Regions from separate parts of the Streptomyces sp. NPDC041205 genome, predicted to be linked through region 2. Evidence: predicted binding sites of a transcription regulator. Region 2 holds the regulator's gene; the other holds the start of a gene.
The links. Region 2 encodes HrcA, which represses chaperone genes, less so after heat shock. Its sites were predicted from a motif close to TTNGCACTCNGNNNNNCNGAGTGCNAA; they were not measured.
Positions count from the first base shown of each region.

Region 1: groES (co-chaperone GroES) is a predicted target of HrcA. The motif match lies at 4,569-4,595, and genes of this name have one in related genera.

Region 1 is NZ_JBVIZH010000002.1:1,226,534-1,234,679, forward strand. It holds gene ACZ6BG_RS12375 (multicopper oxidase family protein) at 1-1,314, shown strand, start outside; gene ACZ6BG_RS12380 (SDR family NAD(P)-dependent oxidoreductase) at 1,334-2,107, shown strand; gene groL (chaperonin GroEL) at 2,348-3,976, opposite strand; gene groES (co-chaperone GroES) at 4,115-4,423, opposite strand; gene ACZ6BG_RS12395 (polysaccharide deacetylase family protein) at 4,982-5,944, opposite strand; gene ACZ6BG_RS12400 (class I SAM-dependent methyltransferase) at 6,027-7,223, shown strand; partial or broken gene ACZ6BG_RS12405 (sigma factor-like helix-turn-helix DNA-binding protein) at 7,223-7,816, opposite strand; gene ACZ6BG_RS12410 (MFS transporter) at 7,972-8,146, opposite strand, start outside.
Region 2 is NZ_JBVIZH010000001.1:949,029-957,174, reverse strand. It holds gene ACZ6BG_RS04265 (SpoIIE family protein phosphatase) at 1-715, shown strand, start outside; gene hemW (radical SAM family heme chaperone HemW) at 980-2,212, shown strand; gene ACZ6BG_RS04255 (DUF3097 domain-containing protein) at 2,417-3,235, opposite strand; gene ACZ6BG_RS04250 (MBL fold metallo-hydrolase) at 3,259-4,020, opposite strand; gene hrcA (heat-inducible transcriptional repressor HrcA) at 4,330-5,346, shown strand; gene dnaJ (molecular chaperone DnaJ) at 5,347-6,486, shown strand; gene ACZ6BG_RS04235 (nitronate monooxygenase) at 6,598-7,713, shown strand; gene ACZ6BG_RS04230 (16S rRNA (uracil(1498)-N(3))-methyltransferase) at 7,710-8,146, shown strand, end outside.

The DNA.
Region 1 (8,146 bases), on a different contig from region 2:
GACCTGCGGATGCAGCGGGGTGAGAAGGAGTTCAAGGCCGGGCGCACCACGCCGACCTGGGGCTTCAACGGCGACTATCTGGGCCCGACCCTGCGTGCGAAGCGCGGCGAGAAGGTCCGCGTGCGGATACGCAACGGCCTTGACGAAGCATCGACCGTCCACTGGCACGGCATGCACCTGCCCGCGAAGATGGACGGCGGCCCGCACCAGATGATCCGGCCCGGCGGCAGCTGGAGCCCGCACTGGAAGGTGGACCAGCCCGCGGCCACGCTCTGGTACCACCCGCATCCGCACGGCGCGACGGAGAAGCACGTGCAGCGCGGCCTCGCGGGCCTGTTCCTCCTCGACGACAAGCGCGGTGAACGCCTCGCGCTGCCGAAGAAGTACGGCGTCGACGACCTGCCGGTGATCGTCCAGGACGTGAAGTTCGACGGCGCGAAGCTCGACCACGGCCACAGGATGATGCGCGATGTCGGCTTCCTCGGCGACCGGACCATGGTCAACGGCACCCTCCAGCCGTACCAGGAGGTGGGCGACGAACTCATACGCCTGCGGCTCCTGAACGCCTCGACGGCGCGTACGTACGACTTCGGCTTCCCGGACGACCGCGCCTTCTCCCTGGTCGGCACGGACGGCGGCGCCCTGGAGCGGCCGGCGCGGATGGAGCGGATACAGCTGTCGCCGGGTGAGCGCGCCGAGATCGTGGTGCGGATGCGGCCCGGCGAGAGGACCGTGCTGCGGAGCTTCCCGCAGGACAACTACGGGGGTGCCTGGCAGCAGCGGTTCAGCGGGGGCGACGACTCCTTCGACGTGCTCCAGCTGCGGGCGGCGAAGCGGCTGCGTCCCTCGCCCGCGCTGCCCTCGGAGCTGGGCGAGTTGGAGGTGCCGGACGGCGCGGGGGCGAGCCGGGCGCGGTTCTTCGACCTGAAGAGGTCCGGGATCAACGGCCGGGCGATGCGGATGGACCGGATCGACGAGGTGGTCACGCGCGGCGCGACCGAGACCTGGACCGTGCGCAACAACAACGGCATGCCGCACAACTTCCACGTGCACGACGTGCAGTTCCGGGTCCTGGAGGTGAACGGCGACACGCCGCCGCCCGAGCTGCGCGGCCCCAAGGACACGGTGTTCATCCCGAACGGCACGACCATGAAGCTGGCCCTGCGCTTCGAGGGCCCGGCCGACCCCAGGACGCCGTACATGTACCACTGCCATCTGCTGAGCCACGAGGACGGAGGAATGATGGGGCAGTTCGTGGTGGTCGAGAAGGGCCAGAAGGCGGGCAAGCCGTCCGGACGACACAGCGGGCACTGAGGCTCACTAGCCTTGGTCCATGACTACGGCTCTGATTACGGGATCGACCGCCGGTATCGGCGCCGCCTTCGCGCGGCGGCTCGCCGGTGACGGGCACAACCTGGTCCTGGTGGCGCGCGACACGAAGCGGCTGCGCGAGCAGGCGACCGAGCTGCACGACCGGCACGGCATCGAGGCGGAGGTCCTGACCGCCGACCTCGCCACGGAGGACGGCATCACGGCCGTCGAGGAGCGGCTCGCCCGTCGCCGAGACGGAGTCGACCTGCTGGTCAACAACGCCGGATTCGGCAACAAGGGCCGCTACTTGGAGGTGTCGCTCGCCGACGAGCTGGCGATGCTGAAGGTGCACTGCGAGGCCGTGCTCCGGCTGACGTCGGCGGCGACGGGCGCGATGCGGGAGCGGGGCCGGGGCGGGGTCGTCAACGTCGCGTCGGTGGCGGCGTTCGTGCCGCGCGGGACGTACGGCGCGTCCAAGGCGTGGGTCGTGCAGTTCACGCAGGGCGCGGCGCGGGACCTGGCGGGCACGGGGGTGCGGCTGATGGCGCTGTGCCCCGGGTTCGTCCGCACGGAGTTCCACGAGCGGGCGGGCATGGGCACGGACAACATCCCCAAGTGGATGTGGCTCGACGCCGACAAGCTGGTGGCCGCGGCCCTCGCCGACCTGGCCCGAGGCAAGTCCCTGTCCATCCCGGACCCGCGCTACAAGACCCTGATGGGCGTGGTGAAGGTGACACCGAGGGCACTGCTTGGCGGAGTGACATCGAGGACGGGCAGAAAGTACGGCCCGAAGTAGCAACACCCCGAGGAAGAGCCCCCGAAGGGGCGCGGGGAACTGCGCGAGGACGGACCACGACCCGCACTCGGCACACCACAAAACCCGGCAGACGCGAAGCCGAAAAAGCGCCCCCGGCGGACGCGGAACCAATAGCGACCTCGGCAGACGCGGAGCCGAAAACACCGAGGTCCGGCACCCCGCGACGGGGTGCCGGACCTCGGACGGCGCCAAAGTCGGCTACCGCGAAGAGCGCATCGCTCAGTGCGAGTGACCGTGACCGTGGCCGTGACCGGCCTCAGCCTCTTCCTCGGCCGGCTTCTCGACGACCAGGGTCTCGGTCGTGAGCAGCAGGGAGGCGATGGAGGCGGCGTTCTCCAGGGCGGAGCGCGTCACCTTGACCGGGTCGATGACGCCGGCCTTGACCAGGTCGACGTACTCGCCGGTCGCGGCGTTGAAGCCGAAGCCCTTGTCCAGCTCCGCCACCTTGGTGGTGATGACGTAGCCCTCGAGGCCGGCGTTCTCGGCGATCCAGCGCAGCGGCTCGACGACGGCGCGGCGCACGACCGCGACACCGGTGGCCTCGTCGCCGGTCAGGTCGAGGTTGCCCTCGAGGACCTTGGCGGCGTGGACGAGCGCGGAGCCACCACCGGAGACGATGCCCTCCTCGACCGCGGCGCGGGTCGCGGAGATGGCGTCCTCCAGACGGTGCTTCTTCTCCTTCAGCTCCACCTCGGTGGCGGCGCCGACCTTGATGACGCACACGCCGCCGGCCAGCTTCGCGAGGCGCTCCTGGAGCTTCTCGCGGTCCCAGTCGGAGTCCGTGGCCTCGATCTCGGCCTTGATCTGGGCGACGCGGCCCTCGACGTCAGCGGAGTTGCCGCCGCCGTCGACGATGGTCGTGTCGTCCTTGGTGATGGTGACGCGGCGGGCGGAGCCGAGCACGTCGAGACCGACCTGGTCGAGCTTGAGGCCGACCTCCTCGGCGATGACGGTGCCGCCCGTGAGGGTGGCCATGTCGCCGAGCATCGCCTTGCGGCGGTCGCCGAAGCCGGGGGCCTTCACCGCGACGGCGTTGAAGGTGCCGCGGATCTTGTTCACGACCAGGGTCGAAAGGGCCTCGCCCTCGACGTCCTCGGCGATGATCAGGAGCGGCTTGGAGGAACCGGCCTGGATGACCTTCTCCAGGAGCGGGAGCAGGTCCTGGATGGAGGAGATCTTGCCCTGGTGGATCAGGATGTACGGGTCGTCGAGGACGGCCTCCATACGCTCCTGGTCGGACACCATGTACGGCGACAGGTAGCCCTTGTCGAAGGCCATGCCCTCGGTGAAGTCCAGCTCCAGACCGAAGGTGTTGGACTCCTCGACGGTGATGACACCGTCCTTGCCGACCTTGTCCATCGCCTCGGCGATGAGCTCGCCGACCTGCGTGTCCTGGGCGGAGAGCCCGGCCACGGCGGCGATGTCGGACTTGTCGTCGATCGGACGGGCGGTGGCGAGCAGGTCGTCGGAGACGGCCTTGACCGCGGCGTCGATGCCCTTCTTCAGGGCGGCCGGGGAAGCACCGGCGGCGACGTTGCGCAGGCCCTCCTTGACCAGGGCCTGGGCCAGCACGGTGGCGGTGGTGGTGCCGTCACCAGCGATGTCGTTGGTCTTGGTCGCCACCTCCTTCACGAGCTGGGCGCCGAGGTTCTCGTACGGGTCCTCGACCTCGACCTCACGGGCGATGGTGACGCCGTCGTTGGTGATGGTGGGAGCGCCGAACTTCTTGTCGATGACGACGTTGCGGCCCTTGGGGCCGATCGTCACCTTGACCGTGTCGGCAAGCTTGTTGACGCCGCGCTCGAGGGCGCGACGGGCGTCCTCGTCGAACTTCAGGATCTTCGCCATGGGAGCGTTTCAGCCCTCTCGAAAACTCGGGTGAACGAGCCGCGCCCCTCGCCGCCCGGCAATCAGCGGGGTGACCAGGGGCGCAGCGCAAGCAAATCTGCAGGTGAAGCAGGTGCAGCAGAGACGATTGGCTCTCGACTACTTCTCGATGATCGCGAGCACGTCGCGGGCCGAGAGGACGAGGTACTCGTCGCCGTTGTACTTCACCTCGGTGCCGCCGTACTTGCTGTAGAGCACGACGTCGCCGACCTTCACGTCGAGCGGCAGGCGCTCGCCGTTCTCGAAGCGGCCCGGGCCCACGGCGAGGACAGCCCCCTCCTGGGGCTTCTCCTTCGCGGTGTCCGGGATGACCAGGCCAGAGGCCGTGGTCTGCTCGGCGTCGAGCGGCTGGACCACGATGCGGTCCTCAAGCGGCTTGATGGCAACCTTGGAGCTGGCGGTCGTCACGATCCGACCTCCCCCTTCGGAGATCTCGCGGGGTTAACTGATCTGAGGTGGCGACCAGGTGGATCCGTCGTCGCGGGTGCCGGACCTGCCCGTCGCTGTTGGCACTCTCCAGTGGGGAGTGCCAGGCCCGAGACTAGGACGACGATTAGCACTCGGTCAAGCGGAGTGCCAATGCAGGCGGTGTTACGGGTGGTCGGGGCGGAGCGCCCGGGCCGAAACCCGGGCTCACGCCTTCGGACAACGTCCCGCCCGGACGCAGGGTTCCGAGCGGCCCGGGCCCGCACCGGTGCTCCGCCTGCGGCAGCTTGCGCGGGACCTTCCGCGGGATCTTCTCGGCCGCCTTCCGGCCGAGGCGCTCGATCGGGTCGACCGACTGCGCGCAGCCGGTCAGCAGCAGGACGGGGGCGAGCACCCCCGCCGCGACCGCCGCCACCCGGACCCGAGCCATCCGGGCCCGCGCCATCCGGACCCGCGCCATCCGGACCCGTGCCGTCCGGACCCGAGACACCCGGATCCGAGCCACCCGGACCCGCGCGGGTCGGCCCCGCGCGGGCCGGTTCACAGGTAGTCCTCCAGCCGCGCCACGGCGTACCCCTTGGCCGTGACCGTCTTGAGCACCGTGCGGACCATGTCGGGCATCGTGCCCTTCCAGTCCTCACGGCCGCGGAAGTGCGTGAGGATGATGTCGCCCGGGTGCAGATCCTTGTCCCACTCGCGCCACTCCATGTGCCGGGCGAAGCCCTCGGAGGCCCACAGCGGCACCGCCTTGACGCCGCAGGACTTGGCGGCGCGCAGGGTGTCGCGGTTGTAGTTCCCGTACGGCGGCCGGAACAACTCGGGCCGCTTCCCGTACCGCTTCTGGATGGTGTCCTGCATCCCGCAGATCTCCCGCCGCTGCCCCTCGTAGGAAAGACCCGGCAGATAGCGGTGGTTGAGCGTGTGGTTGTTCAGTACGACGCCGTTCCGCTGCATCCGCTTGAAGTAGCCGTAGTCCTCCTTGACCAGGTAGTCGCTGAGGAAGGCGGTGTACGGGATCTTCAGGTCGCGCATCATCCGCAGGAACGCCGGGTCCTTCTCGGCGCCGTCGTCGATCGTCAGGAAGACGACCTTGTCCTTGGTCGGGACGGTGGTGAACACCGGCGGCAACTGCGCCTGCCCCTCGACCTCGAAGCCCTTGCGGGTGGTGATGCGGGGCTTGACGGCGGGCGCGGGGGGCGCGGCCAGCGGGGCCTGCGCGAGCCCCCAGCGCTTCGCCGCCGCGGCCCGCGCGGCCTGCTTCGCGCGCAGCGCGTCGGCGTAGTCCCGCAGCGCCTGGGCGGGCGGGCCGAGGCGCGGCTGCTGGCCGTGCGCGCCGGAGCCGCCCCGCTCGTCGCCGTCGGCGGCACAGCCGGAGGCGATCGCGGTGGTCACGACGGCGGCGCTGACGGCCAGGGCGGCGAGGCGGGCGCGCCCGCGCCGACCGCGCGCACCGCCCCAACTGCCCCCTTGAGCAAATTGTTCGTTTTGTCGTACTAGTCGCATGGCGCCGCATCCTCGCAGCTCAGGCGCCCTGCACGGGGCCGACACCGCCGCCGTACGCGCACCTTCCACCGACTGGCCCACAATGGGCGACGTGAACGATCCGCTTGCCTCCTTCGCCGCGCTCCGCACCGACGAGGGCCGCTCCCTCCTCGACGCCGTACGCGACGTCGAACCGAGCCAGGAGCTCGCGGTGGCCACCCGGCTGCGCCGCGAGCACCCCGCCGACCTGGTCTCCGCCGCGCTCGCGCAGGCGCGGCTGCGGCAGCGGGCGGTCGCGAAGTTCGGCGCGGCGGACGCCGCCCGCATGTACTACACGCCGAACGGCGTCGAGCAGTCCACGCGCACGTCCGTGGCGGCGTACCGCGCGCGGCGCTTCCAGGATCTCGGCGTACGCTCCGTCGCCGACCTCTGCTGCGGCATCGGCGGCGACGCCATCGCCCTCGCGCGCGCCGGGATCGCCGTCCTCGCCGTCGACCGCGATCCGCTGACCTGTGCGGTCGCCCGCGCCAACGCGGAGGCACTGGGCCTGGCCGACCTCATCGAGGTCCGCGAGGCGGACGTGACCGACATCGACACCTCCCCCTACGACGCCGTGTTCGTCGACCCCGCGCGGCGCGGTGGGCGTGGCCGGATCTTCGACCCCGAGGCCTACTCACCGCCCCTCTCCTGGGCCGTCGAGGCCGCCCGCAAGGCGCCCCGCGCCGCCCTCAAGATCGCCCCCGGCATCCCGCACGACGCCGTGCCCGGCGAGGCCGAGGCCGAGTGGATCTCGGACGGGGGCGACGTGAAGGAGGCCGTGCTGTGGTTCGGCGCCGGGGTGCCCGGCTCGCACCGGGCCACCTTGCTGCCCGCCGGGGACACCCTCGCCTCCCCCCTCGCCACGATGCTCCCCGACCCGGACGTCCGGCCCGTCGGGCGCTACCTGTACGAACCCGACGGGGCCGTCATCCGCGCCCACCTCGTCGCCGAGGTCGCCTCCCGCGTCGGCGGTGGGCTCATCGACGAGACCATCGCCTACGTCACCTCCGACGCCGCCGTCGCCACGCCCTACGCCACCGCCTACGAGATCACCGACCAACTTCCCTTCAACGTCAAGAAGTTGAAGGCATTGCTGCGGGAGCGGGGGGTCGGCGTCCTCACCGTCAAGAAGCGGGGGTCGGCCGTCGAGCCCGAGGAACTCCGCCGCAAGGTGAAGCCCCAGGGGCCTGGGTCAGCCACGGTGTTCCTCACCCGGGTCGGGGGCGCGCCCACGATGCTGGTGGGGCGTCCGGCGGGGTAGGCCTCGCGGGGGCGCCCGTAGGGGACTTCGAAGGGGACGTTCACGTTCCTGGTGGCGAGGGTGCGCTTCGCGCGGACGACGCGCTGGACGACGGTCGCCTCGGGGGCGAGCACCGCGCGGGCGATCTCGGCGGTGCTGAGGCCGCCGAGCAGACGGAGCGTCAGGGCGACACGGGCCTCGGCGGAGAGCACCGGGTGGCAGGCGGTGAAGACGGGGCGCAGCAGGTCGTCGTCGATGGCGTCCGGGTCCTTGACGAGCTCCGGGATCTCGTCGGGGTGCGGCGGAGCGGCCTCCGGGTCCCGGCCGACCTCCGCGAGCTTGCGCGCGTAGCGCTCCCGGCGGCGTACCAGGTCGATGGCGCGGTGCTTGGCGGCGGCCATGAGCCAGGCGCCCGGGTTGTCGGGCACGCCGGACTCCGGCCACTGCCCCAGGGCGGCGACGAGGGCGTCCTGCGCCGGCACCTCGGCGATGCCGACGTCTCGTACGATCCGCGCGACACCGGCGATGACGCGCGGGGCCTCCGTGCGGAAGACGGTCTCCACGTCTTCCTCGACGGCGCGGCGGGGGCACTCGGGCGCATGGTCCACGGCCACACGTCAGAGCACCCCCGCGAGACCTCCGCAAAGGAACCGCCCGAAGGAGCGTGCGAAGGAACCACCCGGCAGCCGGGCGACAGGACGACGGGACGAGGGCCGGTCAGGCCTGCGGGCCGACCCCCGGGATGTCGGGCTCGGAGATCTCCCCGCCCTCACTGATGCGTCGAACGGGAGACGCCCGGATCGACACCCTCGCCGAGATTCTTCGAAGTTCTCTCGGGCGTGTACGTTTCCGCAGGTCGCGTGGGTGTCGGCGACCCGGACGAGGGCACTCGCGCACGCCGACCGTGCAGCACCGCCGTCGCCAGCGCCGCCGCCACCAGCAGC
Region 2 (8,146 bases):
CGTCGTGTACGAGCCCCGGGAGCAGGGCGGGCCGGGCGGTGACTTCTACGACGTGTTTCCCGCCGGGCACGGCCGCTGGTGCTTCGCCCTCGGCGACGTCCAGGGCAAAGGGCCGGAGGCGGCCGTCGTCATCGGGCTCGCCCGGCCCTGGCTGCGGCTGCTCGCCCGCGAGGGCTACCAGGTCGCGGAGGTCCTCGACCGCCTCAACCAGCTCCTCCTCGACGACGCCACGGAGGCCGCCGACGCCGCCGCGGCCGTCCTCGCCCTCGCCGGCGGCCAGGACGAGCCCACCGACGGCCCCACCTCCCGCTTCCTGTCCCTCCTCTACGGCGAGCTGGTGCCCTTCGAGGGCGGCGTGCGGTGCACCGTGGCGTGCGCCGGGCATCCGCTGCCGCTGGTGCTCGGCGCCGACGGGCAGGTGCGGCCCGTGGCCGCGCCGCAGATGCTGCTCGGGGTCGTCGACGACGAGACGTACACCAGCACCACCTTCGAGCTGCGCACCGGTGACACGCTGCTGTGCGTCACCGACGGGGTCACGGAGCGGCGCTCCGGGCTGCACCTCTTCGACGACGGCGACGGGCTCGCCAAGGCGCTGGCGGGCTGCGCGGGCCTGGACGCGGGGCTCGTCGCCGAGCGCATCCGCCGTCTGGTGCACGAGTTCTCCCAGCGGCCGCCGGACGATGATCTGGCGTTGCTGGTGCTGAAGGCGGAGTGAGGGGCGGGGGCCTTCGCGGGGCGCCCCAGGCCCACCCCTTTCCCGAAACCGGGGCTCCGCCCCGGACCCCGCTCCTCAAACGCCGGAGGGGCTGTAGGTGGCGGGGCGCCGAGGGCTCGGGGTGTCCGGGGTGGCTGGCGCCGGAGGGGCTGTGAGTGGCGGGGGTGTGCCGAGGCCCCGGGGTGTCCGGGGTGGCTGGCGCCGGAGGGGCTGTGAGCGGCGGAGGTGCGTCGAGACCTCGGGGCGTCCGGGACAATGGCAGACATGCCTTCCGTACTGCCCGATGGTGAGCCCATGCCCGAGGACGGGGCGCTGCCCGCCTCCGCCCTGCTCGGAGCGGGTGAGCGGCCGCTCGGGTTCTACCTGCACGTGCCGTACTGCGCGACCCGCTGCGGCTACTGCGACTTCAACACCTACACCGCCACCGAGCTGCGCGGCAGCGGCGGCGTCCTCGCCTCCCGCGACAACTACGCCGACACCCTCGTCGACGAGGTCCGCCTCGCCCGCAAGGTCCTCGGCGACGACCCGCGCCCCGTCCGGACCGTGTTCGTCGGCGGCGGTACGCCCACGCTGCTCGCCGCCGAAGATCTCGTACGGATGCTCGCCGCCGTACGCGACGAGTTCGGGCTCGCCGACGACGCGGAGATCACCACGGAGGCCAACCCGGAGTCCGTCGACCCGGCCTATCTGAGCGCCCTGCGCGAAGGCGGCTTCAACCGGGTCTCCTTCGGCATGCAGAGCGCCAAGCAGCACGTCCTGAAGATCCTCGACCGTACGCACACGCCCGGGCGGCCCGAGGCCTGCGTCGCCGAGGCGCGCGCCGCGGGCTTCGAGCACGTCAACCTCGATCTCATTTACGGCACCCCCGGGGAGACCGATGACGACTGGCGGGCCTCTCTGGACGCCGCCATCGGGGCCGGGCCCGACCATGTGTCGGCGTACGCGCTGATCGTCGAGGAGGGCACGCAGCTCGCCCGGCGGATCCGGCGCGGAGAGGTGCCCATGACCGACGACGACGTGCACGCGGACCGGTATCTGATCGCGGACGAGGTCCTCGGCGGCGCCGGGTTCGACTGGTACGAGGTGTCGAACTGGGCCACGTCCGAGGCGGGGCGGTGTCTGCACAACGAGTTGTACTGGCGGGGCGCCGACTGGTGGGGGGCCGGGCCGGGGGCCCACAGCCATGTGGGGGGTGTGCGGTGGTGGAACGTGAAGCATCCCGGGGCGTATGCCGCCGCGCTCGCGGGGGGTCGGTCGCCCGGGGCCGGGCGGGAGGTTCTCTCGGACGAGGACCGGCGGGTCGAGCGGGTGCTGCTTGAGCTGCGGCTGCTTGAGGGGTGCCCGTTGGGGCTCCTGAAGGAGGCCGGGCTTGCCGCGGCCCGGCGGGCGCTGGCCGACGGGTTGCTGGAGGCCGGCCCCTTCGCGGCAGGGCGGGCCGTCCTCACCCTGCGGGGGCGGTTGCTTGCCGACGCCGTCGTGCGGGATCTGGTCGACTGAGCGTTCTGTATGGGGCTGCGCCCCTGTCCCCCCGTCGGCGCTTCGCGCCTCGTCCTCAAGCGCCGGACGGGCTGATGCCTCCTCGTCCGGCGCCTGGCAGGGGCTGATGCCTCCTCGTCCGGCGTCTGGCAGGGGCTGATGTCTCCTCGTCCGGCGTCTGGCAGGGGCTGATGTCTCCTCGTCCTGCGCCTGACAGGGGTCCGGCTATGGAGCCGTCACGAAATCGATCAGCTCCTCGACCCTGCCCAGGAGCGCGGGCTCCAGGTCCTTGTAGCTGTGGACCGAGCGCAGGATGTGCTGCCAGGCCGCGCCGGTGTTGGGGGGCCAGCCGAGGGCGTGGCACACGCCTGTCTTCCAGTCCTGGCCGTGGGGGACACGGGGCCAGGCCCTGATGCCGAGGGAGGACGGCTTCACGGCCTCCCACACGTCGATGTAGGGATGGCCGACGATCAGGGCGTGGTCGCTGCTGACGGACGCGGCGATCCGGGACTCCTTGGAGCCGGGGACCAGGTGGTCGACGAGGATGCCGAGGCGGGCGTCGGCGTCGGGGGCGAACTCGGCGACGATGGCGGGCAGGTCGTCGATGCCCTCCAGGTACTCGACGACGACCCCCTCGATGCGCAGGTCGTCGCCCCAGACCTTCTCGACGAGCTCGGCGTCGTGCCGCCCCTCCACATAGATCCGCCCCGCCCTGGCCACCCGCGCCCGCGCCCCCGGCACGGCCAGCGAGCCGGAGGCGGTGCGTGCGGGCTGCCGGGGTGCGGCGGTCGCCGTCGGCCGGACCAGCGTGACCACCCTGCCCTCCAGGAGGAAGCCGCGCGGCGCCATCGGGAACACGCGGTGCTTGCCGAAGCGGTCCTCCAGGGTCACCGTCGGCCCCTCGGCCGTCTTCTCGCAGCGGATCACCGCGCCGCAGAAGCCCGTGGTGACCTCCTCCACGACCAGGTCGGCCTCGGCGGGCACCTCGGGGACGGCGGCCGGCTTCTTCCAGGGCGGGGTCAGGTCCGGGTGGTAGCTGCGCATGGGCCAGACGTTATGGCATGCCGTCAGGCGACACCGAACCGCCGGGCCAGCTCGTCGCGTTGGCGGCGTACGAAAGCGGCGTCGACGACGGCCCCGTGCCCGGGCACGTACACCGCGTCCTCGCCGCCGAGGTCGAGGAGCCGGTCGAGGGCGGCGGGCCAGTGCCGGGGGGCCGCGTCCGGGCCGGCCTGCGGTTCGCCGGACTCCTCGACCAGATCGCCGCAGAAGACGACCTCGGGCTCGCCCGGGCCGCCGGGCACGAGGACGGCGAGGTCGTGGCCGGTGTGCCCGGGGCCGACGTTGGCGAGCAGCACCTGGAGCCCGCCGAGGTCCAGGGTCCACTCCCCGCACACCAGGTGGCGGGGGTGGACGAGGAGGTCGGCGGCCTCGGCCGCGGCGGCCGGGTCGAGGCCCTGGGCGACGGCGTCGGCGCGCAGGCCGTCGCGGTCGTGCTCCAGGACGGTGTCGAGGCCGACGGCGCCGAACACCTCGACGCCCGCGAACGCGGCGGCGCCGAGCACATGGTCGAAGTGGGGGTGGGTGAGGGCGAGATGGGTCACACGCCGGTCGCCGCCGAGCAGCCGCCGGGCGTCGGCGCGCAGCCGGGAGCCCTCGCGCAGGCTGGACCCGGCCTCGATCATGAGGGCGGCGCCGGTGCCGACGACGAGCCCGGCCGTGCAGTCCCACACGGGCAGCCTGCACCGCCCCACGCGCGCGGCGAGCCGTTCCCAGCCCGCCTCCTCCCAGGCCGGGGCGGGGGCGGGGGAGGGCGTGACCGTGTCCATGGGGGTGACGCTAGCGCCGCCGGGGCGCGGGGGCAGGACGGGGGCGGGCGGCGGCACCCGTCGGCGCGGCGTGGCACGGCGGCGGCACCCGTCCGCGGGACCTGGGGCGACAGCGGCGGCGTCCGTCGGCGTGACAAGGCAGGACAAGGGCGGCACCCGTCGGCATGACAACGAGGTCGGCCCTTGCCGGGCCTGTACCCACCGGCCGTACACTGACTCGGTGAAGGCTGGCACTCGCCCGGGGTGAGTGCCAGGGCGAGGGGCCACCACCGGGGGCTCGGGACGAGGGACGGCAGCTGGAGGTGCGCGATGCTCAGTGAACGCAGGCTGGAAGTGCTGCGCGCCATCGTCCACGACTACGTGGGCACGGAGGAGCCCGTCGGCTCCAAGGCGCTCACCGAACGCCACCACCTCGGCGTCTCCCCGGCCACGGTCCGCAACGACATGGCCGCCCTGGAGGAGGAAGGGTTCATCGCCCAGCCGCACACCAGCGCCGGGCGCATCCCGACCGACAAGGGGTACCGCCTGTTCGTGGACCGGCTCGCGGGCGTCAAGCCGATGACGGCGCCGGAGCGGCGCGCGATCCAGAACTTCCTGGACGGCGCGGTCGACCTGGACGACGTCGTCGGGCGCACGGTGCGGCTGCTCGCGCAGCTGACCCGGCAGGTCGCGGTGGTGCAGTATCCGTCGCTGACCCGCTCCACGGTGCGGCACGTGGAACTGCTCTCGCTGGCCCCGGCCCGCCTGATGCTGGTCCTCATCACCGACACCGGGCGGGTCGAGCAGCGCATGATCGACTGCCCGGCGCCGTTCGGGGAGACGTCCCTCGCGGATCTGCGGGCGCGGCTCAACAGCCGGGTCGCGGGCCGCCGCTTCTCGGACGTGCCGCAGCTGGTGCAGGACCTGGCCGAATCCTTCGACAAGGACGACCGGGGGACGGTGACCACGGTCCTGTCCACCCTCCTCGAAACGCTGGTGGAGGAGACCGAGGAGCGGCTGATGATCGGCGGCACCGCCAATCTCACCCGCTTCGGACATGACTTTCCCCTCACCATCAGGCCGGTCCTCGAGGCCCTGGAGGAACAGGTCGTCCTCCTCAAGTTGCTTGGTGAGGCGACGGATTCGGGCATGACCGTCAAGATCGGGCACGAGAACGCCCATGAGGGGCTCAGCTCCACGTCGGTGGTCTCCGTCGGCTACGGTTCGGGGAGCGAGGCAGTGGCCAAGCTGGGCGTGGTCGGACCGACCCGCATGGACTATCCGGGAACGATGGGAGCAGTACGCGCAGTGGCACGTTACGTCGGACAGATCCTGGCGGAGTCGTAAGTGGCCACGGACTACTACGCCGTACTAGGCGTGCGCCGCGACGCTTCCCAGGACGACATCAAGAAGGCCTTCCGGCGGCTCGCACGCGAGCTGCACCCGGACGTCAATCCTGACCCGAAGACGCAAGAGCGCTTCAAGGAGATCAACGCCGCGTACGAGGTGTTGTCGGACCCGCAGAAGAAGCAGGTCTACGACCTCGGCGGGGACCCGCTGTCCCAGGCCGGTGGCGCCGGTGGCGCGGGCGGCTTCGGAGCGGGTGGCTTCGGCAACTTCTCCGACATCATGGACGCGTTCTTCGGTACGGCGTCGCAGCGCGGGCCGCGTTCGCGCACCCGGCGCGGCCAGGACGCCATGATCCGCCTGGAGATCGACCTCGAAGAGGCCGCCTTCGGCACCACGAAGGACATCCAGGTCGACACGGCCGTCGTCTGTACGACGTGTTCCGGCGAAGGGGCCGCGCCCGGCACCTCCGCGCAGACCTGCGACATGTGCCGCGGCCGCGGCGAGGTGTCCCAGGTCACCCGGTCCTTCCTCGGCCAGGTCATGACCTCGCGGCCCTGCCCGCAGTGCCAGGGCTTCGGGACCGTCGTGCCGACGCCGTGCCCCGAGTGCGCGGGCGACGGACGGATCCGGTCCCGCCGCACGCTCACCGTGAAGATCCCGGCCGGTGTCGACAACGGCACCCGGATCCAGCTCGCCGGTGAGGGCGAGGTCGGGCCCGGCGGCGGTCCCGCCGGTGACCTGTACGTGGAGATCCACGAGCTGCCGCACGCCGTCTTCCAGCGGCGTGGGGACGATCTGCACTGCACCGTCACGCTGCCGATGACGGCGGCCGCGCTCGGCACGAAGGTGCCGCTGGAGACGCTGGACGGCATGGAGGAGGTCGACATCCGGCCCGGCACGCAGTCCGGGCAGTCGATCCCCCTGCACGGGCGGGGCGTCACCCACCTGCGGGGCGGGGGGCGCGGTGACCTCATCGTGCACGTCGAGGTGCTCACGCCCTCCAAGCTCGACCCCGAGCAGGAGCGGCTGCTGCGGGAGCTCGCGCAACTGCGCGGCGAGGAGCGGCCCACGGGGCAGTTCCAGCCGGGGCAGCAGGGGTTGTTCTCGCGCCTGAAGGACGCGTTCAACGGACGCTAGCGCTGTGACCGGCCCGGGGCGGGCGTGGAATCCACGCCCACCCCGGGCCGACGCGCGTCCGCACCCGGACCCCGGACAAGGCGCCCCCGCCGGACGTGGCACGATGCCGGTATGTCCTCCGCGTTCACCGATCTCTGTCGCTATCCGATCGTGCAGGCCCCGATGGCGGGCGGCGGGTCCACCCCGCAGCTCGCGGCGGCTGTCGCCGAGGCCGGGGGGCTCGGCTGCCTGGCCGCCGGGTACAAGACCGCCGACGGGATGTACCAGGAGATCAAGCAGGTCAGGGGCCTGACGGCGCGGCCGTTCGGGGTGAACCTGTTCATGCCGCAGCCCGAGTACCCCGGTGCAGGCCCCGGCTCCACCGGAGCGGCTGGCGCCGCGCCCCTCGATGCCGCCGTGGAGGTCTACCGCAACCAGCTCGCGGGCGAGGCCACCTGGTACGAGACGCAGCTCGGCGACCCCGAGGGCAAGCGCGACGACGGCTACGACGCGAAGCTCGCGATCCTCCTCGACGACCCGGTGCCGCTGGTGTCGTTCACCTTCGGCTGCCCGACCCGGGAGGTCGTGCAGGCCTTCGACCGCGTCGGCACCCGTACGGTCGTCACCGTCACCACGCCCGAGGAGGCCCGCGCGGCCCAGCGGGCGGGCGCCGACGCCGTCTGCGTCCAGGGCATCGAGGCGGGCGGCCACCAGGGCACGCACCGCGACAACCCGGAGGCGGACGGCTCCGGCATCGGCCTGCTCAGCCTGATCACGCAGGTCAGGGAGACGGTGCCGCTGCCCGTGATCGCCGCGGGCGGCCTGATGCGCGGCAGTCAGATCGCCGCGGTCCTCGCCGCGGGCGCGGACTTCGCGCAGCTCGGCACGGCGTTCCTGGTCACGCCCGAGTCGGGCGCGCAGCCGCTGCACAAGCAGGCCATGACGAACCCGCTGTTCGGGCACACCGAGCTGACCCGGGCGTTCTCCGGCCGCCCCGCGCGCGGCCTGGTCAACCGCTTCATGCGCGAGCACGGCCCGTACGCCCCGGCCGCGTACCCGCAGGTCCACTATCTGACGGCCGGACTCCGCAAGGCCGCGGCGAAGGCCGGTGACCCGCAGGCCATGGCGCTGTGGGCGGGCCAGGGCCACCGCCTGGCGCGGGCGCTGCCCGCGGGCGAGCTGATGGAGGTCCTGGTCGCCGAACTCGACGAGGCGAAGGCCACGTTCGCCGCGCGGGGTGCGGTGTGACGGCGCCGGTCTTCGTCGTCGAGGACTTCCGGGGCGCGGCCCCGGCAAGCGCGTACGTCCTGGACGGCCCCGAGGGGCGGCACGCCGTGTCCGTGAAGCGGCTGCGCGCGGGCGAGGACGTCGTCCTCACCGACGGCGCCGGACGCTGGGCGCACGGCGTCGTCGCGGACACCGAGGGCAAGGACCGTCTGACGGTGTCCCTGGACGCCGACGGCGTACGCGAGGAGGGCGCGCAGACGCCCCGGATCACCGTCGTGCAGGCGCTGCCCAAGGGCGACCGGGGCGAGCTGGCTGTGGAGACGATGACGGAGACCGGTGTGGACGCCGTCGTGCCCTGGGCCGCGTCCCGCTGCATCACGCAGTGGAAGGGCGAGCGCGGCCAGAAGGCGCTCGGCAAGTGGCGGGCGACGGCACGCGAGGCGGGCAAGCAGTC